One region of the Pradoshia sp. TA40_28 genome, then DNA from elsewhere that is predicted to be linked to it. Evidence: riboswitches for the same ligand, from Rfam matches in the RefSeq annotation. Region 1 holds a riboswitch; the other holds the start of a gene.
The links. Region 1 has a riboswitch for thiamine pyrophosphate ahead of AC58NB_RS10905 (hypothetical protein). Riboswitches for the same ligand answer to the same signal wherever they lie in the genome.

Region 1 (7,728 bases):
CGGATTTGCAATCAAACGACTTTCACGAATCTTAGCTCTGTTCCATTCAGAGAGCCCATACACGCTTTTGTTCAATAAATGACCTGGTGCCGGTTCCCCTTTATACCACTTTTTATACATTTCGCTACTTTTCAACCTGAAATCTCCGGATAGATCTATAATTTTCATATCATATTCAGATAACTCCGGGATAAGCTTCTTTGATATACCGCTGGGCAAAGCTAAAAAAACAAGCTCACTTTGTTTTGCAATTAGCCCAGGATCTACTTCATTTAAAATATGTGGAATAAGTCCGAAATGTTGCCTATTCTCAGCATCAAGGCTATTTCCTGCACTTGACGATGAATATACAGCCGTTAAACGGAAAGTTGGATGATTCGAAAGTAACCGTATCAATTCCATTCCGCTATATCCTGTAGCCCCTACAACAGAGACATCCATGTTTCCACCCCGCTTATTGTTTGTATATTCTGTAATATCTATCTATTATAGTATGTATATTTATAAAATCAAATGTATTTTTATTTAAATTCTAAAAAATGGACTTTAGCCCAATCAATATCGGTAAAAATAATTAGCTTCCATGATTAAATGATATGGAAGGTAACGTAGGGGCCTTATTTACTTTTAAAATTGCCAAGTAATCATATACTCATTATTTGCTTGCCTGTTACTCAAGTAAAAAACCGCTATTCACCAAAATTATGATTAATCACCTACCATTTATGTATAGTTTTAATGATCTCTCCACCTTTATTTAAAACAAAATAAAAGTTACTCTAATTTGATCAGTAAGTGAAGGACCCTTATAGCTACGGACTTTACTATTTTGTATCCTACTTCGTGATATACTAAAGCCTCATTCTAAAAGGACAGTCTTTCATTCGATATATCAAAAGGATTCGTTAAAATGCTATATAATTATTTTAGATAAGAAATGAAGGTTAGAAAGTGGGAAGGTTATGAAAATTGATACACCAAAAATATCGTTAGCGTTAACCGAAAGGAACTTTTCTGATATTTTTCATGAGGAAGATCCCATATTAGAAATGTGTTTAATCTCCAACTCTGATTTTACAAATGAAGTTGTGGATCGAGCACGCCTATATAATTTAGTAATGGCTAATTGTCGGTTTTCTAATACAGATTTTAGTCATATTGAATTGGTAGATGTTCGTTTCGAAAATTGTGATTTATCCAATGTAAACTTAAGTAATGCTTCCATACATAGAGTAGAATTTATTAACTGCAAATTACTGGGATGTAATTTTCCGGAGTCCTCTATTCGTAATGTAAAATTCGAGAATTCGATATTAAACTTATCTACATTCGGATATTCAAAACTTGAAAAAGTAATATTCAATGAGGTTTCATTAGAAAATGCGGATTTTTATGACTGTAAACTTAAAAAAATAGAATTCAATTTATGTAACCTGAATGGAGCAAACTTTGAACAAACCTCATTAAAAGGGATCGATATCAGTTCGTCTAATTTTGACTCACTTATGATTTCCCTAAATGATTTAAACGGATGTAAAGTATCAACACACCAAGCTATTCAATTGCCTCCTTATTAGGATTAATTATTAAAGAATAACTTAGGAACTTGTTAAACCTTTCGTTAAAAAACCACAACTAATCTTCCTGTTCTGGTTAACACTATTTTCTGCAGAATGGGCTCGCTTTCCGCGGGCAAGCATCAAGCCTCCTCGCGCTCTGCGCTTCGGGGTCTTGATTAGCTTGTTCTTCCCGCAGGAGTCTCACCCATTCTGCAGAAAATAGGACAATGCTTGTATATGGACTTCCTCGGTATCAGATTGAAATTCTCTCTCCTTTAATCATTACTAAAGAAAACCATTGATAAGGGCTTTATGTATACGTAAGAAACCCTCATTTAATATCTAAAAAATAAAGAAGGAATTCAGTATATGGACTCTATAAAAGCCTTCTGAATTCCTTTTATCTACAATCAGAACTCCTTATAGAATTAAAGAGTTTTTGTTTTGTCCATTTCTATCTTTTCATTCTTTTTATCATCATCTTCAATCATACCTTTTGTTGCATTTTTAAACTCTTTTAATGTTTTTCCGAATGCTCTCCCTATTTCCGGAAGCTTTGATGGACCAAAAATCATTAATGCAAGCACTAAAATCAGAATAAGCCCTGGTATTCCAATATTTTGAAGCATATATATCTCTCCCATCCGAATATTAGTCTACTAATATTTAACAATCATACTCATAGTCATCCTAACATTCTCATCACTTAAAAACAATTATCTCTACTAGTATTCATTTACAAAATGACCTAATTCTGCAATCTCCAGTAAGACTATAGTTTTCTTTCCAAGCGAATCATATCCCTGCATAATATTCCGTTTTCATATATGGACTGAGGGTAATTCCTCGTAAAATAATCATGGTCGATCCCCATTATTCTAAAGCCAGCTTTTTGATACAAGGCAAGTTGATTGAGACTTGAGTTCCCAGTGCCAATTTCTGCAATGCGATATCCTTTAGAGACTGAAAAGGAACAGGCATATTCAATCAGGGTCTTCGCGTATCCTCTGCCCTGCCATTGTTCATGTATGGATAGATTCATAATTTCAACCCTGTCTGGTGTTTTCGGTATGATACAAATAATTCCTGCTACAATCTCATCCAGAAGAAATTCAAAAATATAGCCTGTTTTACAATACTTTTGTACTTGCTGCTTGGAAGGATCTGCTTTCAATAACAGCTCCCAGTGCTTTTCAGTAAGTTCTGTGCACCTGCTAATCTTTTCAATCATCACTTTTTCCATCTCCATTAATTAATCTATATATCTAATGCTCGTATGTTTGGATCATCTAAAGATAAACAAAATGTCTATCTAACCTTAACCCAACTCCTAATATTTTACTAAATATTAACAATCCAACTTCGCTCAAATGAAAAAAAGACGATACAGCTGTTTATAACAGCAATCGCCTTTTCATATGAAATTATTTGGTTACCTCATCATTATAAGCAATTAAGATAATATCCTTACCTAATTGCTCACTTAGTTCGTCCTGATACTCATTTAATTTCTTGATCTGATCTTCATTTAATTGTGCTACGTCATAACGATGCATAATGTCCCTCCTGTATGAGTAATGACAAAGAGAACTTCTCTTTCCTTGTTTATCATTCCCCTAGGCGTTGCATCCGTTTCACACTTTTTCACTTTTTGTCATCTCAAGCTTAAACAGGTCAACTGCTTTAGTTGGATGTTCACTTAAAGAAACGGCAGAAACAACGGCAATTCCATCTGCACCTGCTTCTAACACTTCGCGTGTATTGTCCGGTGTTATGCCGCCTATCCCTACAATCGGCAGTTCTGGATAAAGATCTGCCACTTCCCTTAAAAATCTGGTCCCGCTTGGTTTCTTGGCATCACTTTTTGAATTTGTAGGAAAGATAGGTCCAATTCCTACATAATCCGCTCCATATTTAATGGCTTCTTTCACTTCAGCCATAGTATGTACAGATACGCCAACCCATTTGTTCCCCATCATTTCCCTAACTTTTTGTACCGGTAGATCATCCTGTCCGATATGAATACCATCCGCATTAAGATGGATTGCTAATTCGAGATCATCATTTACGATAAACGGTACACCATATTGTCTACAAAGGCTCTGACAGTTTATTGCCAATTCCAGATATTTAGCCCCGGAGAGTGCTCCCTCACCCTTTTCCCGAAATTGAAAAGCAGTGATTCCCCCTATTAACGCTTCTTCAAGCACATCTAATGGATTGTTTAAGACATTTTGTGATCCCATTACAAAATAAATACGTAGGAGATTACGATTCAATTTAGAATCACCCCACATTTATCATACTGATTATAGGCAAAATGATTCGTCGGTCCATGCCCATGTCCCAATCGTAAATCATATTTGATTCCCATTTGGATGAATTTTTTCGCCTCTAAAATTGCTTCACGGGTCGAATATCCCTTTGCAAGAAAAGCTGTAATCGCAGCAGAAAAGGTACAACCTGTTCCATGTGTATTTTTTGTGTGTATTCTTTCCGTTTGCAAACTGAATGTCTCTCCACCCGCCAAGTAGACCGTATCCTCAGCAATATGTTGATGATCTATATGGCCGCCTTTTATGACCACGCATTCTGCTCCATAGCTCAAAATGATTCTTGCTGCCTTTTTCCTATCTTCTGCAGTTACGATGTCTATTCCACTCAGTACTTCCGCTTCCGGTATATTGGGTGTAATCATGCTAGAGATAGTAAATAACTTTGTGCGCAGGCTGTGTACCGCTTTTTCATGCAATAGACTCGCTCCGCCTTTTGCCACCATAACGGGGTCAATAATAAGTGGGATGTCGAGATCCTTTAGTACTTGATATACTTCCTCAATAATTTCCTCAGAATATAACATGCCTGTTTTAATGGCTGCTACATTAAAATCTTCAACAAGTACTTCAATTTGCTTCCGAACAAACAAGGGATCAACAGGATAGATTTCATGTACTCCGTTTGTATTCTGCGCTGTTAAGGACGTAATGGCTGATGTCCCAAATACTTTCAACTCCTGAAAAGTTTTTAAATCAGCCTGGATTCCTGCTCCACCGCCACTGTCAGAACCAGCAATCGTCATAACTACTTTCATATCAAGTCCTCCCCCCTGGATAACCGATTCAATTCATTTAAAATGACTGTTTGGAAGTCACCTATATAGTGAGATTGTTTACTGGCCAAACTGCCGACAAGTTTATATTCATGTAACAGTTCCTGCAAATGAACCAGATTTACCTCTTTGATTGTCAAGGCAGCAGCAGAAATTGCACTTAACAAGCAACCTGTACCGGTAATCTGTGTCATGTTGATATGGCCTCCTTCTACCATGGCGCATATTGACCCATCCGTTAAAACATCTTTCTCTCCAGATACAATCACAAAGCAGTTATATAGATTGGCGATTTTCTTTGATTCCTTTTCTATATCCATCTCACCTGATCCACCATCTACTCCCTTTTGTGTCCAGTCCACACAAGCAATGGTGGCAAGCTCCCCTGCATTGCAACGAATTAAAGTAAAATCAATTTCTTCCAAGAACTCCTGAACACTTTCTTTACGAAATGTACTCGCTCCCACACCTACCGGATCAAGTACGACTGGAATGCCATGGATATTTGCTGCCTTCCCCGCTGTCAGCATAGCTTCTTTTGTCCGTTTATTAAGTGTTCCAATATTGAGGAGTAAAGCATCTGCCCTCCTGACAATTTCCTCCATTTCATTTTCTTCATCAGCCATAATAGGAGCTGCACCAATTGCCAAAAGACCGTTTGCCTGTATAGGTGCTGCCACATAATTAGTCATACAATGAATAAGCGGCTTCCTTTTTCGAATTTGTTTAAACATTAGTTAACCCCTCCGAATTCCAATTTTGTTTAGGCAGTGCCTTTTTACAAAAAATCGCTCGTACAAATGGCTTTTTTGGAAAGGTTCTTTTAACTTATATTGCTTTTGTTCATCGGCATGCTGCACATAGCGGCTCAAATTCACAAACGGCAATGTCCTTTCGGCGAAATTTAGCATGAATGGATATTCGAATCTCCTTTGCCAACAAATACTCTTCTCTCTTTGTACTTCTTTGCAAAAATTCATTTTCAGCCCTCCATTTTTCTGGTGGACGTATGGAAAAAGACCCTTTAATAGTGTGAGTATTTCACATACTAAAAAAGGGTCTCATATCAACTGATGATATTGCTCCCTACGTCAGTATTAACTGTACAGGTTCAAAGGGTCAGGTTTTACCTTCTCAACTCAGAAATGAGTCCCCCCGCAATCAAAACTATTTAATTGGAAACAAAAAAAGCTCTTCTAAATACCTTGAAGAGCTTTTCGCACATATCGAATAGGCCTATGTACTAATTGCTCCCTACGCCAGTGTTAACTGACAGGTTCAAAGGGTCAGGTTTTACCTTCTCAACTCAGAAATGAGTCCCCCTGCAAATAATTTGATTATTTATACTTTAACAGAAAGAAAAGCTACTTTCAATCCAACTTTATGTTTGTTGCTGGATGTCGATTCAAGCTAAGTACCCTTCCGTAAAAAGAAGAGCTCATAAATAACTCTCTCTTTCGAAAAATTTCATCTTATTGAACGCCCAAAGCAATCTTTGCATAGCGGGACATACGATCTTTTGTCCATGCTGGTGTCCAAACGATGTCAACTTCTACATTTTTGACTTCTGGAAGTTCTTTCAGTGCATAACGGACCTGATCGACAATCGTTCCAGCTAATGGACAACCCATCGCTGTTAAAGTCATTTTCACTGTCACATCACCTTCTTCAGTCATGTTCACATCATAGACTAACCCCAGGTTCACTATATCAATACCCAATTCAGGGTCCAAAACTTCTTCCAACGCGCTCATAATGCTATCTTTCATATCTTGATCCATAGTAAATCTCCTTCCATCATATTCTTTCTTCAATCCTACCAAACTTTGAACAATCTGACCATTCTTAATCCTTATACAAGCTTTTCCTCTATCCAGTTAACAGCCTGTAGCAATCCTTTTCTTGTAACGGCATGTCCGGCGTTTTTTTCAGATATGTAAGTAATCATGCCAGATTCTACTTTTTCGTGGTGTTGATCAATAAATGCACGACCCCCTGCAATTGGTACAACCTGATCTTTTTCCCCATGCCAGAAGAAAAGTGGGCGATTCTTTAATTTCTCAGGTTGCAGGGATAAATCAAGTTCTTCAAGAGTACCGAATATTTTTAATTTCTCTTCTTCCGTAATTCCTAAATCAATCCCTTGTTTTTCAAATTCATTTACTTGATATTCCGCAAACTCTCTATAGGCTGGATTCCCCATCATGCTTACTCCAACACGAATCCAATCATATTGAGTTAATGCACCAAGCGTGGAAATCGCCCCCATTGACGTTCCGCCAAGACCTATACAATCATGGATGGCCAAACCATGTTCAGTGATAGATTTTTTTATCATATGCAGCTCTTTTATAGAGGTTATGACAATTTTCCAAAATGAACTTGATAAATTCTCTGTACCCCCATCCTCTCGTTCACCGTGTAAATAGGCCTCAGGCAAAAACACTCTGAATCCCTTTTCCGCCAAGAGGTAAGCATAGTGTAAATTATGTTCTTTCGCACTGGTGAATCCGTGAAGAAAGATAAACCCGGGAAGAGGTACATTATTCATATCCTGCTTTCCGACAATAAGCATTGGAATATGTTCTACATATACTTTTTCTATTTGTATCATTGTTATCCCCATTCTATATATATATTTTATAAACCAAACAATACCAATAACTCCTTATACTTGTTATGATATATAAATGAGGAATCTAAATGGAATTAATTAAACTTATAATTCTAAAATAAATTTTATTTAGAAGGAGAGCCCTATGACAGATAAACATTTAATTGTACTTGATTTGGATGGAACTTTGTTGAAAGATGATAAAACCATCTCTCCACGTACTAAAAACGTATTACAAACATTACAAAATAATGGCCATGAAGTTATGATAGCGACAGGCAGACCATACCGTTCCAGCGAACCATACTATCGTGAAATGCAATTTAAAACACCAATTGTGAATTTTAATGGCGCGTTTATCCATCATCCCCTCCATTCAGGCTGGGGCATGCATCATTCACCGCTTGATATTAAAGTGGCCAAAGAAATTGTGGAAGCTTTGAATA
Region 2 (7,728 bases), 130 kb from region 1:
CATTAATCATGATATATACATAAAAACATAATGGAATAATACGGAAAATTATTCTCTGAAAAGACGTATATAGGCGTCTTTTTTTTTTATAAGTGTTATTAAAGGTGGAATTACTGAACAGTGAATACTCGTTATTCGACATTTACTCTCAGTTCAGTTCTCTATATCGTTCTTGTGATAGTGAATCACCTTAAAATAAAGCTATAGCGCACTACATAAATACCTCCTGTAATTCTTTCCATTGTCATCTTAGGAATAATCTACTATTATTATATTATAATAATAAAAAACACATCTATTCAGTTGGATGGTTTTCTGATAAATCCTCCTTGTTAGGTAGGATTTTTAAAATAGTATCAAAAAAATGAAGGAGGACATCTATGAATCTTACAATTAAAATTATATTAGGATTATTTTTTGGTGCAATTGTTGGATTAGCTCTTAATATTTTTTCACCTCAATTATTTGAAATCTTAAATACTGTAGCATTTTCACCAATTGGCAGTCTGTTTATTAATGCTATTACCATGTTGGTTGTTCCAATTGTACTCATCTCAATTACTTTGGGAACAGCAGGTCTGGGTGATCCCAAAAAACTCGGGAGGATCGGTGGTAAAACGATTCTATATTTCCTGTCTACAACTGCATTTGCCATTACAATTGGTATATTCCTTGCATTAGTCATTAAACCAGGGAATGGAGGTAATTTTGATATTGCCTCGGCTGAATATACAGCCACTACAGCCCCCTCTATTTCTGAAACACTCATAAATATCATTCCAAAGAATCCAATTCAGGCGATGGCTGAAGGAAATATGCTCCAAGTAATTGTAATGTCTATTTTCTTTGGTATTGCAATTACGGCTCTTGGTGAGAAGACAAAGGGTATTATAAACCTGTTGGAGCAAGGTAATGAGGTACTAATGTACTTGGTTAACCTTATTATGAAGGCAGCGCCATATGCGACTTTTGCCTTGATCGCAACGGCTATTGGCAGTCAGGGTCTCCCGGCTATTAAAAGTATGGGTCTTTATATGGTTGTCGTGTTATTGGCATTATTGATTCATACCATTTTCACATACGGGGGAGCTATTGCCATATTCGCAAGACGAAATCCAATTGAGTTCTTCAAAAAGTTTTTCCCAGCTATGACAGTAGGTTTCAGTACATCATCTAGCAGTGCAACTTTGCCGGTAGCTATGGAACTTGCACAAAATGAGTTGAAAGTACCAAAAAGTATCAGCAGTTTTGTACAACCACTTGGCGCTACCATCAATATGGATGGTACAGCTATTATGCAAGGGGTAGCAACTGTATTTATTGCTCAGGCTTACAGCGTGGAACTTACGATGACGCAATTAATCACAGTCATTTTAACTGCTGTCCTTGCCAGCATTGGGACAGCTGGAGTGCCAGGTGTAGGGTTAGTTCTATTGTCAATGGTTCTTGGACAGGTTGGCCTTCCGGTTGAAGGTATAGGTCTAATATTGGGTATTGATCGTTTACTTGATATGACTAGAACAGCAGTTAATATTACAGGAGATGCATCCTGTGCGGTTATCATTGCTGAATCTGAAAAGAAACGTGAAGAAAAAGTAAATAAAGTAGAAGAATTTGAAGTAGAAGAAATGACTGCTTAATTAGTCTTAATAGATAATACTTGCTAATGAATGAAAATATTAGTAGGATGTAAGAAATGAATAGTATTCCACAAGGGGAGCCAATGGCTGAGAGTGAACGATTGAGTTCTGACCCTTTGAACCTGTTAGTTAACACTAGCGTAGGAATGTGGCTGAATAAATGTAAATGTAAGCAATGCGAGCCATTTTATGCGCGCATTGCTTTTTTGCATTTTTGGATGCCCGAATCAAGACTTTAGATTACGATTCAAAACTCTTGATTAGAAAGGGGAAGTTTAATGAGAAATAATCGATTATTATTTATGGTTGAGATTGCTGTTTTTTCTGCTCTGGCCTTTATCTTTGATTTATTGGCCAATGTATTATCTTTCAGTTTATGGCCTCAAGGAGGAAGCGTATCAATCGCTATGGTACCTGTCTTTTTAATGTCCTATCGCTGGGGTATCAAAGGAGGCGTAGCATCAGGTTTATTGCTCGGTCTACTGCAAATATTGTCAGGAACTGCTTATATCATGCACCCTGTACAAGGGTTCCTTGATTATATTGTTGCCTATACGGTTGTTGGCTTGGCGGGACTCGTATTTAAGTATGTTGAAAGAGAACAAATTCGAAAGAAAAATTTGAAAACTACTGGTATGATCCTTTTAGGAATCCTACTCGGCAGTGCCTTGCGCTTTATCGCGCATTTTATTGCCGGGATGGTATTCTTTGGTTCAGGTGTAGCGGATGGGCAATCGGTCGTAGTATTTTCGCTGCTGTATAATTTATCCTATATGATGCCCAGTGTGATAGTGAGCGGATGTATAATGATGCTGTTATTTGCTGCGGCACCACGAGTCATTCTAAGAAAACCTGCACATCATTCTTAAAAAGAATAAAATCGATATCTCGGCTCTCAACATGATTGAGAGCCTTTTTGAGTTTTACATTTCTCTCCCTATACGTTCTAACTTTTCGTTTCATAATGACTAGTTTTTAGTAGATAGTTCTTCTGACCCTTATGAATAATTACAGTAGGTTTTTAGGATGAAGAACAAGGGAATATAAAAAAATTAGTAAATATATACATTATAGTACCTATCTTCCATTTATTTCTATTATAATAGTAGTAGTGAACATTGATTGTGGAGTGTATATAAAATTAATTAATATTGATGGGAAGAGGGATGTTTATGAGTAAGGATGAGATTATTCGTCTAATATCTGAACGTATGAGGTTAATCCGGGTTGAGGTTGATTATACACAAGACAAGATGGCTGAAATTATAGGGATTTCCAAAAAAACATTGGTGCAAATTGAAAAGGAACGTAATGAAGCAAGTTGGACAACTGTTGTGGCTGTTGTTTCATTGTTTCGTGAAACTTTAACTGTGCAAACATTATTTGGCGGGGATCCACTCGAAGTTATTGAAACCGTTTCAAGGGAAAGAATTGATTATAGGAAAGAAAAGATGCTTGGTGGTAAGGTATGGTGGAAAGATGTTCTGCTTGAAGGCGGGTACGTTCTGCAACAAAATATGATTAGTGAACACTACCGGATCTTGGATGGGGATCAGTACCGGATCTATAGCTCATTAAATGAAAATGATGCCCATAGTAAATTTAAAGAACTAGTCAATAAAGTATTGCAATCATAATTTTTGTTATGGAGAGAGATTCCTGCCATACATATGAATGGAGCTATTCTGGGATGTCTCTTTTCAATTGAATGGTTTTTAGTTTGATTCGGCACATAGATGACCTCCTGTTTTTTTACAGTGAGGCAGGAGGTCATGTAAGAATTAGGAATATTTAACCTTATTTGGCTACTAAAACAGGGCAGCTGGAATTTTTAATAATTTTTTCAGAAACACTGCCAAGGAATAATTTACGAAGACCAGAGGTGCTGCTATTGCCAACAATGATTAAATCGGCACCTTCTTTCTCTGCATATTGAAGAATCATATCATCGGTTGTTCCTTCCAGTACAACAAAATGAGAATGGATTAGATTGTTATCTTCAAGGCTTTCTACATATCTTTCAATTTCCTCAAGTTGAGTAGTCTTAGATGGGTTGTCATTTATAAAAGGACTCTTATCTGAGATGATCGCCTGGCCATGGCTGGTATCCGCATAGAATGGTGCTGTGCTGGACGTAACAAATGTTTCATCATGAATATAAGCTTCATTTTTTTTCTCATAAACATAAACAACTGATAACAATGAGTTTTCATTACTCTTACAAAAGTTTAATCCCATTGATAATCCTAATTTAGCCGAATCTGAGCCATCAAACGCCACCAATATATGTTTAAACATATAGATTCAGTCCCTTCTATTTGGTTGTTCTTTTTTATTTATCCTAAATTTGATTATTGGAAACATGGTGAATAGATGAAGAATCTATTGGTAGGGTGCAATTTTGAAAAAAGATGTGTGAAAAATAGCCTATGATTTGAAAAGGCTCATAATTTGCTAAAAAAACCAGTGAAATTACACATAGTATTCAGTATGTAAAAAAATTAGATAAATATGCCAAAAGACCGGTGGTCATACCTCTCATTATCTTGTATTCTTGTATTATAGAAAAAAGAGGTGATGAGGATGTTAAAAGACGAACAACCCCAGGATATTCACCCTATTATTAAAAAATGCTTAACTCATTTGGATGTTTTGGGAGCAGATGTGAAAGTAAAACAAATAGTGTATATGTATATGGAAACATTGCATAAAGAAATTGAAGCCTCGAATAATGAGTTTATTAAATGAAAATAGAGTGAACATAAAACAACTGCCTATCAGTTGTTTTTTTATTTTTTGTGTATAATATGTAAAAATGCATAAAAATTTAATTGATTTTAGTGGAGGGATATAAGGATGGGTCATAAGTTTTTAAAAAAAGCACTTGGAATATTCGACCATTCTCGTCTAATACACATTCTTCTGCTTGGTATATCTTTTGTAGCTCTTATCGTGAGTATATTCTTTTATATACTTTTGAATCTGGAAGTTGATTTGTCTCATTTAAAGACTGAGCTTATGCAGCCAACTATTATTTATGATAGGGATAGAGAAGAGGCAAGCAAAATTTCGGGTAATAAAGCGGAAGGTGTCCCGATCGATAAAATTCCGCAGCATGTTATCGATGCCGTAATTTCCATAGAAGATCGACGTTTTTATGAACACAATGGAATTGACTATATAGGGATTATTCGGGCCGCATACAAAAATTTTACAGCAGGATCGGTCGTACAGGGGGGAAGCACCATTACACAGCAACTGGCAAAAATAACGTTGCTAACTCCTGAACAAACGTTAAAAAGAAAGTTGAAGGAGGTTGCCATTGCCAGTCAGATTGAACGCGAATACACAAAAGATGAAATCATGGAAATGTACTTAAATCAAATTTACTTTGGACATGGTGCCTGGGGAATCCAAAATGCCAGCAAAGTATATTTTGGTAAAGAAGTTGAAAAGATTAATCTTTCTGAGGCGGCTTTGCTAGCCGGATTAATACATGCTCCCTCAGCATTAGACCCATATAAAAATTATGATGCTGCTAAAAAGAGACAGAAAGTCGTGCTAAAGCAAATGGAAAATAGCGGTTTTATCACGAATAAAGAAAGGGAATCCGCAGCTAACACTGAAATCAAATTGACAGAATTAAGCGACCCGTTAAAAGGTCTGTATCCATATTATGTAGACCAAGTGATCGAGGAAGCTAGAAAAACATATGGAATTGTCCAGGATGAATTATTAACCGGTGGATACAAAATCTATACTGAATTGGATCAAAACATGCAAGCAGCTGTCGAAAAGGTATATCAACAAGATGAGTTGTTCGCAAAAGGATCAAATCCCAATGAGCTTGTCCAAAGTGGTGCTGTTTTGCTTGATCCCAAGACAGGAGGCGTACGGGCACTCGTGGGGGGAAGAGGAGATCACGTTTTTCTTGGATACAACAGAGCCACTCAGCTAAAAGCGCAGCCAGGTTCAGTGATGAAGCCGCTTGCGGTATATACACCTGCTCTTGAAGAAGGGTACAAACCTGTAGATATGATTATAGATGAAGAAATGGAATTTGCCGGAGGCTATTCTCCAAAAAATTATAATGATCAGTATGAGGGAGAAGTCCCGATGTTCGAGGCTGTTTATAAATCTAAAAATATCCCTGCAGTTTGGCTTTTAAATGAAATAGGTATACAAACTGGAATAGATTATGCAGAGAAGTTTGGTATTAAGTTAAAAAAGGAGGATCGTAATCTTGGTCTGGCTCTAGGAGGCTTAAATGAAGGGGTCTCTCCATTAGAAATGGCCGCTGCTTATTCCGTTTTTGCTAATGAAGGTATACGTCAGGATTCGCATCTTATCCAAAAGATTGTGGATGCGAATGGAAAAGAAGTTGGTGTATTTAAAGGAAAAGAAACAAAGGTTACCACCAAAAAAATAGCTGATAATATGACAGCGATGCTTAAAGGAGTAGTTGAGCATGAAGGTGGAACTGGAACAAATGCAAAAGTAGAAAATAGAGAGATAGCCGGCAAAACAGGTTCAACTCAGGTAAATGGAGTATCAGCACCAAATGCAGTAAAAGACCAATGGTTTGTTGGGTATTCTCCTAACCTTGTTGGTGCAGTGTGGATGGGATATGACAGAACGACAGTTAATCAGTATCTTTTAAAAGATAACACAAGCGGTGCAAATATTGTTTTTAAAGAAATGATGACAGCTGCATTGCAAAATATGGAACAGGAAACGTTTGATGTTCCAACAATCAACGATATGGAGAAAGAAGTTGAAAAAAACCGCTTCAAAAACTATTGGAAAGAGCAAAAGGAGAAAATCAATAAGAGTTTTGATGAATGGCTTAATCGCTGGAAAAATTAATGCTTGGCGGTCTTAGGATAAGGAACACTTAGATACAAAAAATCAGTAAACTGAAAAAAGCCCATTTGAAATCGTAATTATTACGGTTTCAAATGGGCTTTTCTTCTACCATTCAGTTATTAAGACATAGATGGCGTCAATTCAGTACTTTCTTCCAAACAAATAGTTTCGATTTGCTCGATTGCCTCTTGAGCATTTTCACCTTTAACAAGTACGTTAACCTGAGCATCAGTACCCAATGTTAAGAAAAATGCAGTTAATGAGGGAATATCATTTACATTTATTTCTTGGCTTTTCGTTGCTAGTTTTATTGTTCCATTATAGTTTTTCGCATAATCTGCAATACACATCAATTGTGGAAGTGTTATTTGTTTTTGAATAGAAAGTTCAGAAGAACCGATTTCGTAATTCATTTATCTCACCTTTTCCTCTGGATTATAATTATTTATATACACTATTTACCCTGTGTTTGATTTATTAAACAAAATATAGTTGAAGTGGGTAAATTATGTTGGAATGGAATGTTTGGAATAAATAGTAGGATAGTCATGAAATTGTAAAATATTTTCATTTTTTATCCATCTAGTTAAACGCTAATTATGTTATTTTTAACTTGATAAGGATTGGAGGAGGTTAGAGGATGGTTGATTACACAGTAACACTTGCAATAGCAAGTATCATAACGTTGGGATTTTTTATTGGACATATGTTTTGGAATGCGTAATCCCTTAAAAAGCCCCTATAAAATAACCAGATAATTACTCAAAATTTAAGCGCTATCATTTGACCGTTTGCTATAATAGAGAGTATGTTCTTAATAGTACGATAATTTTTAATAGGGGATGATGTAGGTGGAATATCGGATTGAAAAAGATACAATGGGAGAAGTGCGTGTTCCAGCTGAAAGCTATTGGGGAGCTCAAACAGAACGCAGCCGTAATAACTTTAAAATTGGTCAAGAGTTAATGCCGATTGAGATTGTCTATGCCTTTGCACACCTAAAAAAAGCTGCTGCCTATTCCAATTTTGAATTAGGTAATTTGTCAGAAGAAAAAAAGAATGCAATATCATATGTTTGTGACGAAATTATCGCAGGAAGTTTAGATAGTGAATTTCCTTTAAAAGTATGGCAAACCGGAAGTGGTACCCAAAGTAATATGAACATAAATGAAGTGGTGGCACGTAAAGGGAATGAATGGTTGGAGAAGAATGGATATGAAGC

Region 2: another riboswitch for thiamine pyrophosphate. It lies ahead of thiT (energy-coupled thiamine transporter ThiT); the one in region 1 lies ahead of AC58NB_RS10905 (hypothetical protein).

The regions. Positions count from the first base shown of each region.
Region 1 is NZ_JCATZO010000007.1:52,626-60,353, forward strand. It holds gene argC (N-acetyl-gamma-glutamyl-phosphate reductase) at 1-441, opposite strand, end outside; partial or broken gene AC58NB_RS10870 (pentapeptide repeat-containing protein) at 963-1,597, shown strand; gene AC58NB_RS10875 (twin-arginine translocase TatA/TatE family subunit) at 1,988-2,188, opposite strand; gene AC58NB_RS10880 (GNAT family N-acetyltransferase) at 2,332-2,790, opposite strand; gene AC58NB_RS10885 (hypothetical protein) at 2,984-3,115, opposite strand; gene thiE (thiamine phosphate synthase) at 3,194-3,856, opposite strand; gene thiD (bifunctional hydroxymethylpyrimidine kinase/phosphomethylpyrimidine kinase) at 3,835-4,650, opposite strand; gene thiM (hydroxyethylthiazole kinase) at 4,647-5,402, opposite strand; gene AC58NB_RS10905 (hypothetical protein) at 5,406-5,648, opposite strand; TPP riboswitch at 5,735-5,835, opposite strand; TPP riboswitch at 5,903-6,002, opposite strand; gene AC58NB_RS10910 (metal-sulfur cluster assembly factor) at 6,141-6,449, opposite strand; gene AC58NB_RS10915 (prolyl oligopeptidase family serine peptidase) at 6,521-7,282, opposite strand; gene AC58NB_RS10920 (Cof-type HAD-IIB family hydrolase) at 7,428-7,728, shown strand, end outside.
Region 2 is NZ_JCATZO010000007.1:178,539-186,266, reverse strand. It holds gene AC58NB_RS11595 (hypothetical protein) at 1-6, shown strand, start outside; gene AC58NB_RS11590 (dicarboxylate/amino acid:cation symporter) at 381-1,640, shown strand; TPP riboswitch at 1,704-1,804, shown strand; gene thiT (energy-coupled thiamine transporter ThiT) at 1,919-2,509, shown strand; gene AC58NB_RS11580 (helix-turn-helix transcriptional regulator) at 2,813-3,277, shown strand; gene AC58NB_RS11575 (universal stress protein) at 3,438-3,938, opposite strand; gene AC58NB_RS11570 (hypothetical protein) at 4,224-4,388, shown strand; gene AC58NB_RS11565 (transglycosylase domain-containing protein) at 4,497-6,506, shown strand; gene AC58NB_RS11560 (hypothetical protein) at 6,626-6,919, opposite strand; gene fumC (class II fumarate hydratase) at 7,358-7,728, shown strand, end outside.